3 regions of the Sodalis sp. RH16 genome follow, and region 2 is predicted to be linked to each of the others. Evidence: riboswitches for the same ligand, from Rfam matches in the RefSeq annotation. Region 2 holds a riboswitch; each other region holds the start of a gene.

Region 1 (7,838 bases), 1.0 Mb from region 2:
GACCTTTACCGTGGATCTTGAACGGCAGCAGGTGATTGCCGGCGATAAAACCTATCCGTTCGAAATAGATGCTTTTCGCCGTCATTGCATGATCAACGGCCTCGACAGCATCGGCCTGACGCTGCAGCACGAGACCGCCATTACCGAGTACGAAGCCAAGCAGCCGGTGTTTCTGCACTAGCCTGTAGTGTTTTTCACCGTGTTTAAGACACCGGTCCTTCCGTCGTCTGACATTCTGTTGCAAGCCGGGGAGTTTTACTCTCCGGCTTTTATTTGCTGGGAAGAGGATACAGAGCCCGTTTTATTGGCAGGCTGGCCTTAATATCTGGGACATGACGCCAATTGGCTCTTCTCGGTGCGCCAATCGATACGGGCTATTCGAGGCTGCGTTTAAGTATTTTATAGCTGAAGCCTCATAAATTTTTTCACAAAAAACCTTTAAATTAAATATATATAAATATCTTCACCCGCCTCTGAGATACTTTTACCCCCCTGACATTAAAAAAACCGGCAAGCTTTCGCTTCCCGGCTGGTTGATTTCACCAATACTCACAAGCTTACGTTTATCAAAGCAGCAAAATCCTTTTTATTGCTCCATACCATGGATACTCTATTCATAGAATATTATATCCAGTGCTGGTATTCGTTTTCCGACATCTTATCGATGTGCCACTGGGTTACCTGTAATAACAGCGCCATCCTTGCTGCGCTTGAAGCCTTATCAGGGCGACCGCCTTTACCGATGGCACGCAGATAACATTGATAGAATCGTCGTAACGTCGTTTTTTTCATCTGTTTGCCCCCGTCGCCTCCTTTCGATGCTCCCCTTTCGACAAAAGCATTATCGGCTTATTATAGCGGAAGAAAAATAGACGGCTTTCGAAGGAGAGTTCCTCTTTTATGACTTCATCCCGCTTGCATCAGCAATTTATCCGCCTGTGGCAAAGCTGCCAGGGGCAGGAGCAAGAGACCACTCTGCAGGATTTGGCGCTGGTGCTCAGCTGCTCTCGGCGCCATGTCCGTTCCCTGCTGAAAGCGATGCAGGATATGGGCTGGCTGGAGTGGCGTTCCCAGGCCGGACGCGGCAAACACTCACATCTCCGGTTTCTTTATACCGGCCTGGCGTTGCAACAGCAGCGGGCCGAAGACCTGCTGGAGCAGGATCGCATCGACCAGTTGGTGCAATTGGTGGGGGACAAAGATGTAGTGCGCCAGATGCTGTTGTCCCATGTGGGCCGCAGCTTCCGGCAAGGCAAGCATATTCTGCGGGTCCTCTACTATCGTTCACTGCAAAATTTGCTGCCCGGCACGCCGCTGCGCCGCTCGGAGAACCATGTGGTACGGCAGATCTTCAGCGGCCTGACCCGGATAAATGAGGAAAATGGGGAACTGGAGCCGGATCTGGCCCACCATTGGCAGCGGGTCTCGGCGCTCCATTGGCGTTTTTATCTGCGCCCGGCCATTCATTTTCATCATGGACGCGAGCTGACCACCGACGATGTGCGCCTGTCGCTGCTGCGCCTGAAAGACCAGCCGCTGTTCAGCCATCTGGATAGCGTCAGCTCGGCCACCGCCAATACCGTTGATATCACCCTGTCCGCGCCGGACGAATGGCTGCCCTGGCTGCTGAGCAGCGTATCGGCCATGATCTTGCCGCAGGAGTGGCAAACATTACCTGATTTTACCCGACGTCCCATCGGCACCGGGCCCTACGCCGTGGTCAACAATGGCCCGAGCCAGCTGAAAATCCGGGCTTTTGATGACTATTTCGGCTATCGAGCACTGATTGATGAGGTGAATATCTGGGTATTGCCGGATCTTACCGCTGAGCTGACCTACTCAGGGGTGCAACTGCAAGGGGACGACAGCGGCCATGATGAGCTGGAAACCCGCCTGGGGGACGGCTGCTATTTTATTCTGTTCGATCAGCGCTCGCCGCTGATGCAAAACCCGGAACATCGCCGCTGGCTCTGCGAAAACATCGACCCGATATCCATGCTGGTGCAGGCCGGACCGGCCTATCAGCACTACTGGTCGCCGGCCTACGGTATCCTGCCGCGCTGGCACCACAACAAGGTCGCCGAGGCGCGCCCGAAACCGTCGGGACTGACCCATCTCAGGCTGACGGTTTACCACGCCCATTCCGAATTTGATGATTTATGCCGCGCCTTGACCGAGGTCCTGGCACGACTGGATATCCAGTTGACCGTCAACACCCTGAACTACGAAGCCTGGCATCAGGGCGCGGCGCAGAGCGACATTTGGCTTGGCAGCGCCAACTTCTCCCCGCCGCTGGAATTCTCGCTGTTCGCTACCTTCTATGAAATGCCGTTACTGCATCACTGCCTGCAAACTGATTTCGCCCGGATAGCGCAAACCTGGCGCAGCCGGCAATTACCGCTGGCGGAGTGGTGCAGCGCGCTGGTCACCGATTATCGCCTGCACCCTCTGTTTCACCACCGGATGATATTGCAAGGGCAACGCAGCATGCGCGGCGTGCGCATGAATGCCCTCGGCTGGTTCGATTTCAAATCCGCCTGGTTTGCGCCGCCGGATTCCTAAACGCTGTCAAGAGGCGAACAAACCCATTACAATGAACGCGTTCTCAACGGGGTGCGATTTTTTCCGGCGCTATGCCGCCGGTGAATTTCGCTGAGACCACACCCGTCGAACCTGATCCGGTTAATACCGGCGAAGGGATTTGAGAGCGCGCCGCGCTGCCTCAGAACTCCTTTGCCATACTTCTTTTCAGGAGCGCAACGTGATAAAAAAATGGTTACCTTCCCTTATTTTACTGGCTTCCATACCCGCATGGGCAAAACCCGTATTGACGGTTTACACCTATGATTCATTCGCCTCCGAATGGGGTCCCGGCCCGGCTATTAAAAAGGCCTTTGAAGCCCAATGCGGCTGTGAACTGAAATTCATCGTCCAGGAAGACGGCGTCGCGCTGCTCAATCGCCTGCGCATCGAAGGGAAAAAAAGCAGTGCGGATGTGGTGGTAGGGTTGGATGATAATCTGATCCAGGCCGCCCAGGATACCCATCTGTTTAAACCCCATAACGTGGATACCGCAGGACTTACCCTGCCCGGCGGCTGGCATGACGCTACTTTTCTGCCTTTTGATTACGGCTATTTCGCCTTTGTCTACGATAAAAACAAGCTTAAAAATCCCCCCGCCAGCCTGCATGAGCTTATCGATGGCCCGGCGCCGCTGAAAATCATCTATGAAGATCCCCGCACCAGCACCCCCGGACTGGGTTTACTGCTGTGGGTGCAAAAAGTCTATGGCGACGACGCGCCACAGGCCTGGCAACGTCTGGCGAAAAAGACCGTTACCGTGCCCAAGGGCTGGAGCGAGGCCTATGGGCTGTTCCTGAAAGGGGAAGCGGATATGGTGCTCAGCTACACCACCTCGCCGGCCTACCATATAGTGGAAGAGAAAAAGGATAATTACGCCGCCGCGTCCTTCAGCGAAGGGCATTATGTGCAGGTGGAAGTGGCCGGCCAACTGGCCGCCAGTAAAAATCCCGAGCTGGCGCAGCAGTTTATGCATTTTATGGTGACGCCGGCCTTCCAGCAGACCATCCCCACCGGCAACTGGATGTACCCGGTGATAAAGACTCCGCTGCCGGCCGGTTTTGACCAGCCGCCGCAAAAAACGCTGTCCTATACGCCGCAGGAAGTGGCGAAACAACGGAACAATTGGACCCAGACATGGCTGCGCGCCGTCAGCCAATAATCCCCCGCTGGCTATGGCCGGGACTGTTGGCGGCCACGCTGCTGGCCGCCATTGCGCTGTCGGCCGTGGGCGCGTTATGGATCAATGCCCCGGCCGCCCAATGGCGGGATATGCTGACCGACGGCTATCTTCGCCATGTGCTGCGTTTTACCCTCTGGCAGGCGCTGCTGTCGGCGGTACTGTCGGTCTTGCCGGCGATTTTTCTCGCCCGGGCGCTTTTTCGCCGTCGTTTCCCCGGCCGCCTGCTGCTGCTGCGCTTTTGCGCCATGACGCTGGTGATGCCGGTGCTGGTGGCGGTATTCGGTATATTGGACGTTTACGGCCGCCAGGGCTGGCTGGCGCAGATAAGCGCGGCGCTGCACCTGCCTTATGGTTTCTCCCCCTATGGTTTGCCGGGTATTCTGCTGGCCCATGTCTTTTTTAACCTGCCGCTGGCGACGCGGCTGCTGCTGCAGGGACTGGAAAGTATCCCGGTGGAACACCGCCAGCTGGCGGCACAGCTCAATATCAGCGGCTGGAATTTTTTCCGGCTGCTGGAGTGGCCCTGGTTGCGCCGTCAGCTACTGCCGGCGGCGGCGCTGATTTTTATGCTGTGCTTCGCCAGTTTCGCCACCGTGCTATCCCTGGGGGGCGGGCCCGGAGCCACCACCATCGAACTGGCCATTTACCAAGCGCTGAGCTACGACTACGATCCCGGCCGCGCGGCGCTGCTGGCATTGCTGCAAATGATCTGCTGCCTGGGCCTGGTACTGTTCAGCCAGCGTCTGGCCAAGGCTTTTCCGGTGGGGGACACCCGGCCGTCAGCCTGGCGCAATCCCCGCGACAGGCACCGGGGAAGAATCATCGACGGGATCGTTATCGTCATGGCATTGCTCTTGTTGCTGCCCCCCTTGCTGGCGGTGGTCGCCGACGGTATCAACCGCGACCTTGCCTCGGCCCTGGCCCGGCCAGCCTTATGGTCGGCCATGCTCACCTCGTTACGGATTGCCCTCGGCGCCGGCCTGCTGTGTATTACCCTAACGCTGATGCTGTTATGGAGCAGCCGGGAACTGCGGTTACGCCGTTCTTTATGGGGAGCGCAGATGCTCGACCTGAGCGGCATGCTGATCCTGGCGATGCCGGGCATTGTCCTGGCCGCCGGCTTCTTTCTGCTGGCCAATAACAGCGTCGGGCTACCGCAGTCACCCTATGGGCTGGTGATACTGACCAACGCCCTGATGGCCGTACCCTATGCGTTGAAAATTCTGGAAACACCGATGCTGGACGTGGCGGAGCGCTACAACCGTCTGTGCCTGTCCCTGGGCATCCGGGGCGCGGCGCGGTTAAACGTGGTGGAGTGGCGGGCGCTGCGACAGCCCCTCGGACGGGCGATGGCCTTTGCCAGCATTCTTTCCATCGGGGATTTCGGCGTGGTGGCCCTGTTCGGCAACGAACATTTCCGCACCCTGCCTTACTACCTCTATCAGCAAATCGGCGCCTACCACAGTCAGGACGGAGCGGTGAGCGCGCTGGTCCTGCTGCTGTTGTGCTTTATACTGTTTTCCGTCATTGAAAAACTCTCGGAGTCCCATGATCCAGCTTGATAACGTGACCTATCTTTACCGTCATCTGCCGATGCGTTTCGATCTGCGGCTGGCGGCGGGTGAAAAGGTCGCGGTGCTCGGGCCGAGCGGCGCGGGGAAAAGCACGCTGCTCAATCTCATCGCCGGCTTTTTATCGCCGGACTGCGGCCGGATAGCGCTGAACGGCGAGGATCACAGTAACACCCCGCCCGATCGGCGACCGGTATCCATGCTGTTCCAGGAAAACAACCTGTTTGCCCATCTTACGGTGGCGGAAAACATCGGCCTCGGCCTGCATCCCGGCCTGCGGCTCACCGCCGAACAACGGGATCGGGTGCAAGGCGTGGCGCTGCAGGTGGGGCTTGAAGACCTGCTGCAGCGGTTGCCGGGCCAGTTATCCGGCGGCCAGCGCCAGCGGGCGGCGCTGGCGCGCTGTCTGGTGCGGGATCGGCCGATTCTGTTGCTGGACGAGCCGTTTTCCGCCTTGGACCCGGCGCTGCGCAACGATATGCTGCAACGGGTGGAGGAGGTCTGCAACCAGCGCGGCCTGACGCTGCTGATGGTATCGCACAATCTGGATGACGCCGTGCGTATCGCGCCGCGCACCCTGCTGATCGTGGACGGCCGCGTTTATTATGACGGTCCGACCCGCCGCCTGGCCTCGGGAGAGGCGCCCGAGGCCGCCATATTGGGTATCAAGCCCGGCGACGGCGGCAGATAGCAAGCAGGTAGCCATGGGCGACAAACGCTCCCGCCCCTCACGCTCGTCCGAAGGCCGCATGCTTGCACGATTGCACGATTGCACGTTTGCACGTTTGCACGTTTGCACGTTTGCACGTTTGCACGATTGCGGCAGGCTTGGTGATATTTTGATGATATCGCAATTTTGCCCGCCAGATTATATGCTTATAACAATCAATATTATTGCCCAGGCACAACGACCCGGCAATAATTAGCACTATGATTGGGTTAAATGACCGAATATGGCACTCTTGAAGCACTTCACATTATTTTCTTTCATTCATAATATGATCTGAAATGAGTGAAAGATTGTATGTACCTTTCATTTCCAATAATATTTAAAGCAGGATCTACCGCTAAAAAATTTAGATAAAAAATAATGCTTATTTTATATAATTCATAGAGTTACATCAATATTTCTCGTTCGCCGACACCAGGATACTTAAATCATGTTAAATATCAATCACGGCAAAATAGATCACTATGCGCAGCAAGGTGTCGAATATCTCTATATCGTATTCAAGGTGTTAAAAAAAAATGGTAACGCTTGCACTTATCAAGCTGAGGCGCAGCATATAAAAGCATTATTGAATAGAAACATAACCACTTGCGAGGTACATAAATTATTGGAAAAAACCGCTAGGTCTTATCCGGCGAATTCATCCGCCGTGGACGAAATTTATGGTTTTGATCGCTATTTTAAAGTTGTTTTGTCAGAGGTTAACCCTAGCGCTAATCATCTCAATGCCATTTTACAGCTTATCGCCGAGCAGGATTTTATAGAATTGGTCTATCCGGCCGGCAAACCTGTGGATGCCTCGGCAGGCATAAATTTTCACCATGATCCTCGCCAGCATGGTGATGGGTGCAATACCGAGTTCATTACGACCGATCTCATTATACCCGATTTTTATCAATACCAGTATTACCTCAGTTCGCCGGCATATAGGACGGGCAATTATAAGATAGGCGGAATATATGTGCATGGCACCTGGGGGACACTTGGCGGGGATGGAAGTTATGTCACCATCCTGTCATACGAGTTATCCGCTTGGGATACCAGCCACGTCAATTTGCCCCATGAGCGCGCGTTTGTACAGGGAGCGGCAAACATTGATTTTCATGATACCGCTTCCGTCGGCGTGGCGGCAGCAAGGTTTTTGCCGACGGCGACAATGAGCGGGATAGTGGGAATAGCCTATAACGCCCGGGTCGCCTACGCGGCGTGGCCGATAGAAAATATTTATAATGCCTACTATCAGCTGAATGCGGGAGATGTGGTACAAATGGGCATACAGCTCATCGGCGGAACAGAAACAGGGTGTACGGCTGATTGTTATGTCCCGCTGGAGTATAACAATGCCTATTATGATATTATCCGGGCATTAACCGATAAGGGCGTTCATGTTATTATCGCCGCCGGCAACGGGGCGATAAATTTGGATCATGCCGCCTTTAACGGCAAATTTAATCGGAACGTCAGAGATTCCGGCGCAATTTATGTGGGAGCCATCGACCCCACCACCGCGAGACGCGCTTCCTTTAGCAATTACGGCTCGCGTATCGACAGCTCCAGTTGGGGCGCGTACGTCGTCACGACTTTTTATGGCAGCGGAAATCTTTTCAATTATCCCAATGCCTGGTATATCAACAACTACGGCGGCACGTCCTCCGCCAATCCCATTGTCGCCGGCGCCGCGGCCAGCCTGTCTAGTATCGCCAAAGCGAATAACTGGTCGCTCCCCCCCAGATTACTCAGGCAAATATTCACCGAGACAGGTACGGTATTCCAG
Region 2 (7,838 bases):
CCCAATCCCATGGCATCGGGGATGGTCAGAATATCGGAAAACAGAATCGCCGCGTCAAGGGGATAACGCCTTAACGGCTGCAGCGTCACCTCGCAGGCCAATTCAGCGTTTTTGCACAGCGACATGAAATCCCCGGCCTCGGCGCGGGTCGCCTGGTATTCCGGCAGGTAGCGACCGGCCTGCCGCATCATCCAGACCGGGGTCATATCCACCGGCTGGCGCAGCAGGGCGCGCAGGTAACGATCGTTTTTCAATTCATCCATGCTGGATTTCCTTTGTTATTAACGGGTTGTCGCAATAGAGCTGTCGGCATCCCGATCCGCGCGACATAGGGCCACCGTATCCTCGATTAACCGGCGGGCCACGGTGCCCGGCGGCGGCAATAACGGCAATGCATCGTAACGATACCAGCCGGCATCCAGGATCTCGCTGTGATCGGGGGTGATGTCGCCACCGTCATACTCCGCCATAAAAGCCATCATCAGCGAATGGGGAAAAGGCCATGGCTGAGAGGTGACATAGCGTACATTCTTCACCTTCACCTTGGTCTCTTCCATGACCTCGCGGGCCACCGTTTGCTCCAGCGTTTCACCCACTTCGACGAATCCGGCCAGCACGGTATAGATGCCGCCGCGATGGCGGGTATGCTGGGCCAGCAAAATTTCATCGCCCCGGCGAATCGCAACTATAATGCATGGAGCGATTTGCGGGTAATAGCGTTCATGGCAATGATCGCACAGGCAAGCCCACTCTTTGCCGCTAATGCGCATGGTATGTCCGCAGTAGCCGCAAAACCGGTGGGCCCGGTAGAATTCCGCCAGTTGGACACCCCGCCCTGCCAATTGGAACAGGCCGGGGTCTTGGTCAATGATCTGCCGGACCGATCCCATATCCCGGGGCATGGTATGGCGTACCAGCCAGGCGGTAGACCCTGCCCATTCGCCGATGGGGGTTGCAGTAAACCCCTGCAGCGACCAGGCGGAGGCCAAACCAAACGGCAATTCCCCTTGGGGTAACCACAATTTGCTGTTCTGGCTGACGACCCACCAGCCGTGTTCGTTACCGCTGAGTTCTTGTTCCATTTTAGTTGCACTACCCCTTTTTCACTGGCAATCTAGAATTTAGCTTTAAAAGATAAATAACGCAGCGTTACTTTTATTACATCGGAGTCTGTCATGTTAAACCAGCTGGAAATCTTGGCTCAACGGGTTGGCGGCAGTAACGAACTTATTGACCAATGGCTGGTGGCCCGCCGGGGCTTACTGGTTGCTTATTACCATCTCATCGGTCTTAAGCCCAACAAAGAAAAGCATACTCCTCTGGATGAAAACGCGCTGGACGACTTTTGCCATCATCTCGTGGACTATCTGTCCGCCGGCCATTTTCATGTGTACGATCGTATCGTGCCGGAGGCGGACGAAAGCGGTCCCAACCGTCTTTTAATAACGCAGATCTACCAGGCTTTGCAGGAAAATACGCAACAAATCATGTCGTTTTATGACAGCCAATTTGAGACCGCCGTGGATCATGACAACTGCATGGAGTTCCAGGAAGCCCTTTCCGGCGTCGGCGAGGCGCTGGGCACCCGGTTTTCGCTGGAGGACAAGCTGATTCAAAAGGCGTTGGAGCACCGAGCGGACTATCGGCCCTCGGAACCCGCCGCCAATAATGACCCGGATGCCTCGCGCCTGGCTTAACGCCGGGTCTGAGCATCCTTTTCGGCTCATCTGAGCCGCAACGCTGACCAATCGCCCCGGCGTCAACGAGTAGGGGCACTTTGTCAGCAAACGTTGGCTCGTGATGAGCCGGTATCTTGTCGGAGTGCCTAGCGCGTACATTACGCCAGGCTGAGACCGTTAATTCGGGATCCGCGGAACCTGATCGGGTTAATACCCGCGAAGGGAACAAGAGTAATTCAACGCCAAGAATCATCGTCGATCGACATATGATTCCAGCCCTGTCTTATTACTCCCGTAGCGCTCCGGACAAGCAATTTTCCCTAACTTCTTTATAAGGAATTGCTATGTCTCTACCCACCACTCCTTCCCGCCGCGAACAGCGGGCACAGGCCCAGGATTTTATCAACCGCCTGAAAGGCGAGGCGTTCCCCCAGTCCCGCCGCATTTATTTGCAGGGCAGCAGTGCCGATATCCGGGTGCCGATGCGTGAAATACAGCTCAGTCCGACCATGATCGGCGGTGATAAAAGCGCCCCCCGATATGAACAGAACGAGCCGGTGCCGATATACGATACCGCCGGACCCTATGGCGACCCGGAGATATCCATTGACGTACGCGCCGGTTTGTTTCCGTTGCGTGCCAACTGGATCGAACGCCGGGCGGATACCGAAACCGTCAGTGAATTAAGCTCTCGTTACAGCGGGGAGCGGCGTGCCGACGACGGTCTGGATGAAATCCGTTTTGCACCGGGCCATATGCCGCAGCGCGCCAAACCTGGGCGCTGCGTCACACAGTTACATTACGCCCGGGCGGGTATCGTGACGCCGGAAATGGAGTTCATTGCGCTGCGTGAAAACATGGGCCGTGAACGAATCCGCGGCGAGGTGCTATTGCAACAGCATCCCGGCCATGGCTTCGGCGCCGAGCTGCCGGAAAATATCACGCCGGAATTCGTGCGGCGGGAGGTTGCCGAGGGCCGCGCCATCATCCCCGCCAATATCAACCATCCCGAATCGGAGCCGATGATTATCGGCCGCAATTTTCTGGTGAAGGTCAATGCCAACATCGGCAACTCGGCGGTAAGTTCTTCCATCGAAGAAGAAGTGGAAAAACTGGTATGGTCCACGCGCTGGGGCGCGGATACCGTAATGGATCTCTCCACCGGACGCTATATCCACGAAACACGGGAATGGATACTGCGCAACAGCCCGGTCCCCATCGGTACGGTGCCCATCTACCAGGCGCTGGAAAAGGTCAACGGCGTGGCGGAGAATCTGACCTGGGAAACGTTCCGCGATACCCTCTTGGAGCAGGCGGAACAAGGGGTGGACTACTTTACCATTCATGCCGGCGTGCTGCTGCGCTATGTGCCCATGACCGCCAAACGGTTAACCGGCATCGTCTCCCGCGGCGGTTCCATTATGGCGAAATGGTGTTTGTCACATCACAAGGAAAGCTTTCTGTATGAACATTTCCGCGAAATCTGCCAAATCTGCGCCGCCTATGATGTAGCGCTGTCGCTGGGCGACGGCCTGCGCCCCGGCTCCATCCAGGACGCCAACGATGAGGCGCAGTTCGCCGAACTCTATACCCTTGGCGAGCTCACCAAAATCGCGTGGGAATATGACGTCCAGGTCATGATAGAAGGCCCCGGCCATATCCCGATGCATATGATTCGCCGCAATATGACCGAGCAGTTGGAGCACTGCCACGAAGCTCCCTTTTACACTCTCGGACCGCTGACAACCGATATCGCCCCCGGTTATGACCATTTTACCTCCGGCATCGGCGCGGCGCTTATCGGCTGGTTCGGCTGCGCCATGCTGTGCTACGTCACGCCCAAGGAACATTTGGGCCTGCCGAATAAAGAGGACGTGAAGCAAGGGCTAATCACCTACAAAATCGCCGCCCACGCTGCGGATCTGGCCAAAGGCCACCCCGGCGCGCAAATTCGCGATAACGCCATGTCCAAGGCGCGTTTTGAATTCCGCTGGGAAGATCAGTTCAACCTGGCGCTGGACCCCGCCACGGCACGCGCATACCACGATGAAACCCTGCCCCAGGAGTCCGGTAAGGTGGCGCATTTTTGTTCCATGTGCGGTCCTAAGTTCTGTTCAATGAAGATTTCCCAGGAAGTCAGGGATTATGCCGCCGCTCAGGCCATCGACGTTCAGCAAAGCGGCATGGATACGATGTCGGCCGAATTCCGCGCCCATGGCGGGGAAATCTATCTGACGCCCACTGAAGCGGGGATAGCTAAATGAATGCACTCAACGCACCTTTTGCCCCCACCGCCCATCGGCTGGGGCTCTATCCGGTGGTGGACTCCCTGGCCTGGATAGTCCGTTTGCTGGACGCAGGCGTCACCACCCTGCAGCTTCGGATCAAGGATCGGCCGGACGAGGCGGTAGAACCGGATATCGAAGCCGCCATCCTGCTGGGCAGGAAATACCAGGCCAGAATATTCATTAACGACTACTGGCGGCTGGCGGTGAAACACGGCGCTTACGGTGTGCATCTGGGCCAGGAAGACCTGGATACCGCCGATCTGTCGGTTATTCAGCGCGCCGGCCTGCGCCTGGGCCTCTCCACCCATGACGATCAGGAACTGGCTCGGGCGTTGTCGTTCCGGCCCTCTTATATCGCCCTGGGCCATATCTTCCCGACCCAGACGAAAATCATGCCGTCGCAGCCGCAGGGGCTGGCGGATCTCAAGCGCATGGCGGCCGGATTGGAGGATATTCCCACCGTGGCCATCGGCGGCATCAGTATCGATCGGGTGGACGCGGTAATGGACTGCGGCGTCGGCAGCGTGGCGGTGGTAAGCGCCATCACCAAAGCGCCGGACTGGCGGTTGGCCACCGCTGTCTTATTGCAGAAAACAGAAGGCCGGGAGGTGGCGGATGCTCAATGACCAGGCGTTTTTGCGCTACAGCCGGCACATGCTGCTGGAAGAGATAGGTCCCGAAGGCCAGGAAAAGTTAATGGCTGCAACCGTGCTGATAGCCGGTCTCGGCGGCCTGGGTTCCCCCGCCGCCCTGTATCTGGCGGCGGCTGGGGTCGGTACCCTGCTGCTGGCGGATGACGACCGAGTGGACGTCAGCAATCTTCAACGCCAGATTCTCTATCGAACCGGCGATATCACTCATTCCAAGGCCCTGGTGGCGCAGCAGCAGTTACAGGCGCTTAACCCGTTGGGAAAATATATCCCATTACAGGAGCGTCTGGCGGGCGAATCGTTGACGCGCGCGGTGGCGAGGGCGGATTTGATCCTGGACTGCAGCGATAATATGCAAACCCGCCATGAGATAAACGCCGCCTGCGTCCAACAGGGTAAAACCTTGATAAGCGCCAGCGCGGTAGGCTTCAGCGGCCAATTTTTGGTGCTGCAGCCGCCCTACCGGCACGGCTGCTATGCTTGCCTGTTCCCTGAGGCCGCCGAACCGCAGCGCAACTGCCGTACCGCCGGCGTCGTCGGGCCGGTGGTCGGGATTATGGGCGCCTTGCAAGCATTGGAGGCGACGAAAATTCTCAGCGGCTTGCCTTCCCCGCTGAGCGGCCGGTTGCAGCTGTTTGACGGCAAATCCATGACCTGGCGCACCCTTAAACTGACCCGCGCCGCCGACTGCGAACTGTGCGGCGCGCAGGTCAGCGAGGGGGAGCCGGTTTGATGAAAATCACCCTTAACGAACGGCCCATAGAGCTTTCACACCGGCTCTCGCTGGCGGAATTGCTGGACCAGTTGAAATATTCGTCGGAAGGCGCGGCCCTGGCAATCAATCAAACCATTATTCCCCGCAGCCAGTGGCCCCGGCATCTCATTAACGAAGGCGACGACATCTTACTTTTTCAAGCCATAGCAGGAGGCTGAACATGTTGAAAATAGCCGATACTACCTTTACTTCCCGGTTGCTTACCGGCACCGGAAAATTCTCTACCGCCGATATCATGCTGCAGGCGTTGGCCGCTTCAGGCAGCCAGTTGGTCACCCTGGCCATGCGCCGGGTGGATCTGCGCAACGGCAATGACGCTATCCTGCCCGCCCTGCGCCAGGCCGGCGTGAAATTGCTGCCCAACACCTCCGGCGCCAAGACCGCTGAAGAGGCGGTGTTTGCCGCACGTCTGGCCCGTGAAGCCTTGGGAACCCATTGGATCAAGCTGGAAATCCATCCGGATGTAAAATACCTGCTGCCCGACCCCATCGAAACGCTCAAAGCGGCGGAACAGCTGGTGAAAGAGGGCTTTGTCGTTTTGCCCTACTGCGGCGCGGACCCGGTATTATGCCGCCGCCTGGAAGAGGCCGGCTGCGGAGCGGTCATGCCGCTGGGCTCGCCCATTGGCTCCAATCAAGGTTTGAAAACCCGTGATTTCCTGCAGATTATCATCGAACAGGCAGGCATTCCCGTGGTGGTGGACGCCGGTATCGGCGCCCCGAGCCAGGCATTGGAAGCGCTGGAAATGGGGGCCGATGCGGTATTGGTGAATACCGCCATCGCCGTGGCCCGTGACCCGGTGGCCATGGCCCGCGCCTTCCGGCTGGCGCTGGAAGCCGGCGAGTCATGCCGGCACGCCGGCCTGGCGCCGCGTCAACTCCAGGCCAGCGCCACCAGCCCGTTAACGGATTTTCTGCGCCACAGCGAACAGCCTGTGGAAGGAGCGGCCTGATGGATTCTTTTATCAACCACTGGCAGCGCATCTCTTGGGAGGATGCCGGTCTTGGCATCAATGCCAAGCAAGCCCGGGATGTAGAGCGGGCATTAACCGCCGAACGGCCCGGCCTGAATGATTTTATGGCGCTTCTGTCCCCGGCGGCCCAGCCCTACCTTGAGCCCTTGGCCCAGCGCGCCCAGCAGCTGACCCGTCAACGCTTCGGCAACGTGGTGAATCTGTATCTGCCGCTTTATCTCTCGAACCTCTGTTCCAATGATTGTACCTATTGCGGTTTTTCCATGAGCAATCGCCTTAAGCGCAAGACTCTGGACGAGCAGGAGATTATCGCGGAGTGCCAGGCGATCCGGGACCGGGGCTTTGAAAACGTGCTGCTGGTGACCGGCGAGCATAAAAGCAAGGTCGGCATGGACTACTTTCGACGTTATGTGCCGTTGATCCGCGACTATTTCAGTTCCCTCATGATGGAAGTGCAGCCGTTATCCCAAGAGAATTACGCCGAGCTGAAAGCCCTCGGCCTGGACGGCGTCATGGTCTATCAGGAAACCTATCATCAGCCGACCTATCAGCGGCACCATCTGCGCGGGCAGAAAATGGATTTTGCCTGGCGGCTGGAAACGCCGGATCGCCTGGCGCGGGCCGGGATCGACAAGATCGGGCTGGGGGCGCTGATCGGCTTGTCCGACAACTGGCGCACAGACTGCTATATGGTGGCCGAACATTTACTTTATCTGCAAAAAAACCATTGGCAGAGCCGCTATTCCCTCTCCTTTCCCCGCTTGCGGCCCTGCGCCGGGGGAATTACGCCGGCATCGCTGATGGACGAATCACAGCTTTTACAGGTGATGTGCGCCTTTCGCCTGCTGGCGCCGGATGTGGAAATTTCGCTGTCTACCCGCGAGTCCCCTTGGTTTCGCGACCATGCGGTACCCATCGTGGTAAATAGCGTTAGCGCCGGTTCCAAGACGCAGCCGGGAGGCTATGCCGGCGGCACGCCGGAGCTGGAACAATTCGAGCCCCATGATAACCGCTCGGTACAGGAGGTGGAGCAGATGCTGCTGCAGTCGGGTTTGCAGCCGGTATGGAAGGATTGGGACAGTTATCTGGGCAGGATGCCGACGCTGATTGAATAAGCGATGGCGAGCACGTTAAAGATGTTAGCTTGACTTAGCGGCGGGACAGTCACCAGTCCCGCCGACGGTCTGGATTTTCCTGCGTTACTTTATTTTACGAAGCGGAACAGTTTTCAACTGGCGCATGCCACAAATCCCTCGTTCTCGCCGGATGTCTCCATGAGCAATTTCTGTCCGTTCTGGTTGTTAAGAGCTTCGACGGCCGGCCCGGTTATAACAATAGAGGCTGCCGTACCAGACCAAGTAAAGCCGCCGGGTGATAAAGGCCATCCGCTCGAACGCATCGAACTATAGGCTGCATCCAGAGAAGTAAAGGACGGCAATGTGCAGTATGAGCTTGCCAGCGGATAACGCGCCA
Region 3 (7,838 bases), 1.5 Mb from region 2:
TCGGTATCGGTAACGGCCGGCAGGCCGGCGGCGGCCAGGTATTATGTCCGGGAGCGCTTATCAATGACGGTAAGCTGCAGTTGCGTATCTTCGCCGTGGAAGAGTGGTTGCCAATATTGCTCAATAGCCTCTCCACCGACACCGAGAATCCGCATATCGTTTCCGCCACTCTGCCCTGGCTGGAGATAATCGCGCCCCATGAGGTCACCTTCAATCTGGACGGTGAACCGCTGAGAGGAAAAAAATTCCGGATTAAAGTGCTGCCGGCGGCGCTCTCATGCCGTTTGCCGCCGCAATGCCCGTTATTGGCATAAAGATTTTGATCTTACGCACAATATTGGCCGTCAAAGGCGCGTGGGTAAAGAATTTGTATAACAACTTAAGGTAATCTGTACGCAATAGATTTCGAGTTGCAGCTGTGCCGGCTGCAACTTGAAAGATGAAGGTTATATGGCATATCGCTTACCCAGGAAATTATAATGCAAGCTTTTTCACCCGACCTACCCATGCCAGAAAGCCTTTATTACAGCGCCAAAGAGACACATCCCCTGTCGACGTTAGACGAAAAGAACATTTGCTCCATGGTGGATGACCTGAAGCTCACCGACAGCGATAAAGAACATTACGTCACCGGATGGATGGGTGAAGACAGCGTGGTGGTGATTCACAATTATCGCGAAAAGCGCGGTACCTCCAACGGCTTTGTGCTGTCCAAGGAGAATCAATACCGTCTTAGCGTGCAGTCCATCGCCTTTCGCATCCCCAAAATATTTCTCTGGTTATCGCTGCGCCGCAAGCCGCGCAATGCCACCTTGATTACCTATGACACCATCGGTGAGCTGCGCAGTCCCATCGTCCAATACCGCAACCTGTTCGACAAGTCGTTAAAACTTAAATTGGAACAGGATTGGCAGGCGCTAAACGACTATATCGGTTTAGCCTGCTGGCAATTGGAAAACGGCTGCCCGCTGTGGAAACAGCTGGAACAGGCCATTACTCCTGCGGCATTGACCGCATGGGTCAACGCACCGGTTTTCGAAGAGAAGCGCCTGCAAAAGGACGGACCGTTCGAGGGCTTTTGGTCCGGCAACGTTTTTATCGCCCGTTCCAACCCCCCCTATCCGTCATTGCAGTTATTATGGCGCGATGAAGACAACCGCCTGCAGCCGGGATATATCTTTACCGCGGTACCGGATAAAAAGCAGGACAAACTCGTGCCTTCGCTGCGCATTCGTCCCCACCGCGCCGAGAAACACTATCCGCTTAACGTCTTCGACGCCCGCCATCTGCAATATGCCCGCTCGCTGTTGAGCTACGCCGAAGGTGTGTTAACCGGCATGTCACCACCACTGGTGGAAATGATGGACGGGTCCAATCCCCTGCCCGACCTCTAAATCATCGGCATGCAGCAACGCCTGCTGCAAATAGGCTTTCGCCGCCCGCAGGGTTTGCTCCCAGTCGTCATATTGCGGGCGCAACGCCGCCAACGCGGCGGACAGCGTACAGCCGGTGCCGTGGGTATGGCGGGTATTGACCCGCAGGGCATCGAACCGCAGCTCCCCGTCGGCGGTAATCAGCCAATCGGGGCTGGATTCTCCATGCAGATGGCCGCCTTTCATCACCACCGCCCGGCAACCCAAGGCCAGCAGCGCCCGGCCCTGCTCACGCATGCCGCTTTCATCGGCCGCCGGCGGGCAGTTCAATAATGCCGCCGCCTCCGGCAGGTTGGGGGTGATGATGGATGCCAGCGGCAACAGTTCATCCCTTAGCGCCGACACCGCATCCGGCGCCAGCAGGAAATCACCGCTTTTCGCCACCATAACCGTGTCCAGCACCACGAAGGGGATGGGATATTGCCGGAGTTTTTCCGCCACTACCCGGACGATATCCTCCTGCCCCAGCATGCCGATTTTGGCGCTGTCGATACGCACATCGCTGAGCACCGAGTCCAGCTGTTCACCTACAAACTCAGGAGTGATGGGATAGATGGATTGCACGCCGCGGGTATTTTGCGCCACCAGGGCGGTAATTACCGTGGTGCCGTAAGCGCCGAGGGCCGAAAAGGTTTTCATATCGGCCTGGATGCCGGCCCCGCCGCTGGGATCGGTACCGGCGATGGTCAAGAGATTCCGGATGCGGCTCATTGCAGCTGCTCTCCCTGGAGAGTATAGAGTCTATCAAGGAAATCCACGGCAAAACTGCCGGGCCCCCTGACGTCAGCCGCGGTGAGCCGGCCGGCGCGGGCCATGACTTTGCAGGCGGCGGCCACGTGCGACAAACGATCCCCCGGCAGCGCGCAAAAGGCCGCCACCACCGCCGATAACGCGCAGCCGGTCCCCGTCACCCGGGTCATCAGCGGATGGCCGTCATTGATGGACCATATCCGCTCCCCGTCGGTGACAAAATCCACCCGTCCCGTTACCGCCACCAGCGTGTGATGGTCCGTGGCCAGCTTCCGGGCGGCGGACAGGGCCAGGCTGGAATCATCGGCACTGTCCACGCCGCGTCCCAGAGCGCTCTCGCCGGCCAAGGCCAGGATCTCGGAGGCATTGCCGCGGATGGCGGCCGGGCGCAGCGGCAGGAGGCTATGGGCGAACCCGGTTCGATAGGCAAGAGGTCCCGCCGCCACCGGATCGAGTACCCACGGAGTGCCGGCCTCGTTAGCGGCCTGGACGGCGGCCAGCATGGCCTCCGCCTGGCGGCGGCGCAGCGTGCCGATATTCACCAGCAGGGCATCGGCCATGGCGCTGAATTGCGCCGCCTCTTCCGGATCGACCACCATTGCCGGCGCGGCGCCGAGCGCCAGCAGGGTATTGGCGGTAAAAGCCTGCACCACGTCATTGGTCAAGCAATGCACCAGCGGCGCATGCTGCCGAAGCAAATCAAGGGAGGCGGCCGCGGTCAGGCCGGGAAATTCCATAGGTTGTACAGTCATATTGCTCCCAGCCGGCGTTTAAGAAGACGGGATCCGGAGGAAGGGACGCCGTGACTTCCCTACGCTGGCATTATCCAGATCAGGTTATGCGGGTTAAATCTCAGTCCGCTGCGTAACAACGGACACCCCGAGTCAAGTCTGTTGATTATCCGGGTGCGGGAAGAAAAGATCAACGATCGCAGGGGACTTCCTGCAAGCCATGCCGCAACAGCATCCGGCCGATGCACCCATCGCCGGTGCGAGGCGAGGAACCTGCGCCGGTGGGGGTCAGCAGCCAGACGGGGCGATTATCAAGCCAGGCCGGCTGAACCAGCCCCGACTCGGCCAAGGCCTCGATACGGCCCAAGAGCCAGGGATCGTTATCCACCGGCAGGGAGATTGGCCAGGCCGGATTGCCAAGGCACTCATGGGAAACGTTATTCAAAATGCGTTGCAGCACCTCTTTATCAACAACATTGGAGGCGAAGGCCGTCAAAGGGAATAAAAAAAGCAGATAAGGGGCAATAATTTTACACATGTAATATAATCAATCCTATTTGCTTCCTGCTGTATTTTCAATGTCTATTACCGACACTGTCTACAACTTCGCGGCGCCGGTATCCCGTCCGATTAGATTAAAAGAGAGGGTATAAACGCAGCTACAATAAACATCAGGTTTTAGCTTTCCGAGGTGAAACCCTGAGAAAATGAATGTAATTAGCACATCAATATATGGATCTGGTTTAATAAAAATTAAATAATTTTTATTTTGGATAATAAAACAGAACACACAAGACCAGCGAAGATAATATTATCCAACCTTATCGTTCATAAAGCATTAACTGAAAAGCTTGAGCTCCATGGCACGGCTAATGGCATGTTTAGCATTGACAACGCCAAGCTTATCAATAATATTTCTTATATGAAATTTTACCGTTCCTTCTCTGATGGTAAGAATAGTGGCCACCTCGCCATAGGTTTTACCCGCGCTGGCCCAGAATAATACTTCTTTTTCCCTGGGCGATAGCAGTGCATGGGTGGGTGGGCCGCCGTAAGGCTGCATAGCGCGCATTTCGGCGCGCATAAAATTGATCACTTTTTCATGGGTGGTAATCAACAGCATCTGGAATTTTTCCTTATTTTGCTCGATGATACGATAAAAATCCGAGCTGCCGGTGCGATTGGTGAGGCTCAGCGTCGCCAGATTGTCGTCGCCGTCATGCAACGTGAAGGTATAACCGCTGTTCAGACGATAAAATTTCGACAGATTGAAAAAACTGTGCTGATGGATTATCGCCGGATTGTCAGGCCAAATAAATGGCGAAAATTTCCGGCATGCGATGATCATGACCGGATCAATTTTTTGATAGCCATGGTTTTTATATTGATTAATCCAGCCCGCCGGATAATCGGATATTATAGAGGCAGGAAAACTGTGTGATTTGTTCATCATTAAGTAAGCAAAACAAAAAACATGAGTATTCTTGAAAATCTGGATAAGATAGAGCTTAAGTTCTTTTTTCATGGCTGTGATAAAAACATCTTGGCTGTTTTCAACTGATTTTTCCATAATCTATGCCTGCAATATTAACTAATACTCATCATTTAATATTCCCGCCAGGTAATTAATGACTGGCTGAAAGGTTAATTTCAAGAGGATTTTCGATAATATAAGAGGCCAGGTATTGATGCAACTACTAATAGAACAAGGGATATCCTTATCTGTTAGGAAAATTGACCCACTGATACCTTAATACCGTCGCCGCCTCCCACCGCCCGGCGGTCCGTTGTTACCGGCCGAAACCGCGGATTCGGTCCGGAAGGGCCACAACCATCAAATTATTGACAAATTGTCTGATATAATTAAGCACCGAGTGCTTTCCCAAGAATCCATCCACTGCACCGGGTAGTTGCAGTAAGGAGAAGCTGTGCTTGTCAGGACTTATCGAGAATCAGACCGACCCTTTTTACGCACCCTGTACCTCTCTTCCCGCAAAAAATGCTGGACCTGGCTGGACGGCAGACAGTGGCATCTGGAGGATTTCGACGGTGCGACATTTGGCGAAAAGATTTTGGTGGCCGAAGAGCAAAATCACATTGTCGGCTTTGCCTCCCTTTGGCTGCCGGACAGCTTTTTGCACAATCTATTTGTTGATCCTGCCTGGCAGCGGCAGGGGGTGGCCACTGCGCTGCTGGAAGCCTGCTATCCGCTGTGCGGCGATAAGATGGCCCTGAAGTGCCTGACCAAAAATCGCCGAGCCCTGGCGTTTTACCAGCGTCACGGCTGGAAGATCATCTCATCGGGCATCGCAGAACACGGGGAATATTTCCTCATGCACCGCGCCATAGAGCAACACAAATTATTCTTTCGCTAAACAAAAGGGTAATTATTCAATATGTGCTCTATACCGCTTTGCGAAGCCGGGCAGCCAGTCCTTTAAGAAAGTAACGCAGGACCTGATCGCCGCATACCCGATAATTTTTATGCCCCGGAGACCGCAGCATGGCGGTCACCTCCGGCAGGGAGAGGCGAAAGTCCTGGGACTGGAGAATGTCCTGCAGGTCGTTGGTTTTCAGTGAAAAGGCGACACGCAGCTTTTTCAGGATAATATTATTGGTGATTTTTCGTTCAATTTTAGCTTCCGGCATCGTTTCATCCCGGCCGCGTTTATGAATCACCAGGCCATGAAGAAAACAGCCCATCACCATGTCCGGACAGGGCGCATAGCCCTCTTCCTCTTCTTTTTTAACGAAGCCGGCCATCTGTTGCGGCGTAATGACGCACTCCGCTAACGCCAATATGCCCAGGAGCTGTTCATTATGCAGATTCAGCATATAGCGTACGCTGCGCAGCACATCGTTATTCATCATGACCCCGGTCCCTTATCGCGCAATTATCTTTATGGCCGGACAGTATAATGATATCCGGCGTTAAACATAGGGCTGATGAATACAACCGCCCGGCTTTTTATCCCAGGCGGTCATTCTCGTCCTCAAAACCAGTGTTCATATTCCAGTCTGGCTTATGAGAAACCTACCACGCTATGGGGAACATACGGCGCCTCGAGCCGGGCTATCTCCTCGGCGCTCAATACCAGATCCAGGGCGGCGACGGCGTCGTCAAGATGACCCGGCTTGGAGGCTCCGACAATGGGAGCGGACACCGCTGATTTAGCCAGTACCCAGGCAAGAGCCACCTGCGCGCGGGGGACGTGGCGTTCCTCCGCCACCGCCGCCACCGCTTCGACGACCCGGCGATCGGCATCGGCGGTATGTTCATAAAGCGTCTTGCCGAACTTGTCGGTCTCGGATCGCTTAGTACTGTCATCCCATGGCCTCGTCAGCCGGCCGCGCGCCAGGGGGCTCCACGGGATCACGCCAATGCCCTTGGCCTCGCACAGCGGGAGCATTTCGCGTTCTTCCTCGCGATAGAGCAAATTGACATAGTTCTGCATCGTGGAGAACTTCGTCCAGCCATGGGCTTCGGCGACATGGAGCATGGTGGCGAATTGCCAGGCATACATGGAGGAAGCGCCGATATAACGGGCCTTGCCTGCTTTTACGACATCATGAAGCGCTTCCAGCGTCTCTTCGATGGGCACGCTGTAGTCGAAGCGATGAATCTGATAAAGATCGACATAATCGGTACCAAGCCGGCGCAGTGAATTGTCGATTTCCTGCATGATGGCCTTGCGGCTGAGACCCGCGCCGTTCGGTCCCGGATGCATGCGGCCGTGCACTTTTGTGGCAATCACTATCTCTTCGCGGCGCGCGAACTCTTTAAGCAGCCGGCCGACGATTTCCTCGGAAGTGCCGTCGGAATAAACGTTGGCAGTGTCGAAGAAGTTAATGCCCGCTTCCACCGCGCGGCGAATAAGCGGACGGCTCTTTTCCTCATCCAGCGTCCATTCGTGACCGCCACGGTCAGGCACGCCGTAGGTCATGCAGCCAAGACACAGCCGCGACACGTCGAGGCCGGTTCGGCCGAGTTTTATGTAATCCATGGTCTTCTCCTGAGAGCGTTGAATAATCCTGCCGGGTCGGCACCGGGCGCCCACCCAACAGAACCGGCCACACGGCCTTAACTGCGAGAACTGTAGGATAGTCCCTTCCGTTATGAATAATAATCCGCTATTTTTGAGAAACATATTCTCTGTGAATGGAATAATGGATGGACAAGCTCGAGGCGATGGCGATTTTCGTCGAAGTGGTGGATCGCGGAACGCTGTCCGCGGCGGCCCGTTACCTGCACATTCCGCTGCCGACCCTGAGCCGAAAACTGGGGGAGCTGGAGAATCACCTGGGAACGCGCCTGCTGGTTCGCACTACCCGACGCCTTGAGCTCACCGATGCCGGCGCCGACTACCTTCAGGCCGCCAAGCGCATACTTGAGCAGGTGAACGAGGCCGATCGCGGCGCCGTCGGCGAGTACGTCACCCCCAAGGGCGAGCTGTTGATCACGGCGCCGCTGACCTTCGGCCGTCTGCACGTGCTGCCCATCATCAACGCATTCCTGGCGCAGTATCCTGACGTGAACGTGCGCCTTGCCCTGTCGGACGCCCGGCTGGAACTTATCAGCGAACATATCGACGTGGCGGTACGCATAGGTCCGCCGGGGAATGGCAACCTCTCTTCAACGCGCATCGGCGAGCTGCGCTGGATGGTGGTGGCCAGCCCGGATTTTCTCAAGAAGCACGGCGCGCCCAAGACCCCGGCGGACCTGGCGGCGCGCCCTTGCGTGGGCGTGGATCACGTCAATTTGTCCACCCATTGGCGGTTTCGATCCCCCGCCTCCGGCGCAGTTGTCAACACCCCCATCCGTGCCCGCCTGTCGCCCACCTCGGCGGAAGCCGCGGTGGATGCCGCCATCGCCGGCGTCGGATTGACACAGGTGCTTCATTACCAGGCCGCCGACGGCCTGGCG

What was found. A riboswitch is a leader RNA that binds a small molecule or an ion and turns the genes downstream of it on or off. The one in region 2 is predicted to bind thiamine pyrophosphate.
Region 1: linked by a shared signal. The riboswitch ahead of thiB (thiamine ABC transporter substrate binding subunit) and the one ahead of thiC (phosphomethylpyrimidine synthase ThiC) in region 2 are both predicted to bind thiamine pyrophosphate.
Region 3: linked by a shared signal. The riboswitch ahead of thiM (hydroxyethylthiazole kinase) and the one ahead of thiC (phosphomethylpyrimidine synthase ThiC) in region 2 are both predicted to bind thiamine pyrophosphate.

Annotation. Positions count from the first base shown of each region.
Region 1 is NZ_CP178737.1:419,205-427,042, forward strand. It holds gene leuD (3-isopropylmalate dehydratase small subunit) at 1-181, shown strand, start outside; gene sgrT (glucose uptake inhibitor SgrT) at 625-792, opposite strand; gene sgrR (HTH-type transcriptional regulator SgrR) at 901-2,562, shown strand; TPP riboswitch at 2,600-2,718, shown strand; gene thiB (thiamine ABC transporter substrate binding subunit) at 2,762-3,742, shown strand; gene thiP (thiamine/thiamine pyrophosphate ABC transporter permease ThiP) at 3,718-5,325, shown strand; gene thiQ (thiamine ABC transporter ATP-binding protein ThiQ) at 5,312-6,025, shown strand; gene ACL2XJ_RS01950 (S8 family serine peptidase) at 6,495-7,838, shown strand, end outside.
Region 2 is NZ_CP178737.1:1,440,208-1,448,045, forward strand. It holds gene hemE (uroporphyrinogen decarboxylase) at 1-263, opposite strand, end outside; gene nudC (NAD(+) diphosphatase) at 282-1,082, opposite strand; gene rsd (sigma D regulator) at 1,176-1,697, shown strand; TPP riboswitch at 1,808-1,921, shown strand; gene thiC (phosphomethylpyrimidine synthase ThiC) at 2,024-3,943, shown strand; gene thiE (thiamine phosphate synthase) at 3,940-4,593, shown strand; gene ACL2XJ_RS06570 (HesA/MoeB/ThiF family protein) at 4,583-5,350, shown strand; gene thiS (sulfur carrier protein ThiS) at 5,350-5,550, shown strand; gene ACL2XJ_RS06580 (thiazole synthase) at 5,553-6,344, shown strand; gene thiH (2-iminoacetate synthase ThiH) at 6,344-7,480, shown strand; gene ACL2XJ_RS06590 (inverse autotransporter beta domain-containing protein) at 7,594-7,838, opposite strand, start outside.
Region 3 is NZ_CP178737.1:6,049,763-6,057,600, forward strand. It holds gene yegS (lipid kinase YegS) at 1-314, shown strand, start outside; gene ACL2XJ_RS27625 (hypothetical protein) at 480-1,394, shown strand; gene thiD (bifunctional hydroxymethylpyrimidine kinase/phosphomethylpyrimidine kinase) at 1,341-2,144, opposite strand; gene thiM (hydroxyethylthiazole kinase) at 2,141-2,935, opposite strand; TPP riboswitch at 2,975-3,075, opposite strand; gene ACL2XJ_RS27640 (hypothetical protein) at 3,105-3,452, opposite strand; gene ACL2XJ_RS27645 (helix-turn-helix transcriptional regulator) at 3,753-4,484, opposite strand; gene ACL2XJ_RS27650 (GNAT family N-acetyltransferase) at 4,843-5,289, shown strand; gene ACL2XJ_RS27655 (DUF1456 family protein) at 5,318-5,785, opposite strand; gene ACL2XJ_RS27660 (aldo/keto reductase) at 5,938-6,918, opposite strand; gene ACL2XJ_RS27665 (LysR family transcriptional regulator) at 7,086-7,838, shown strand, end outside.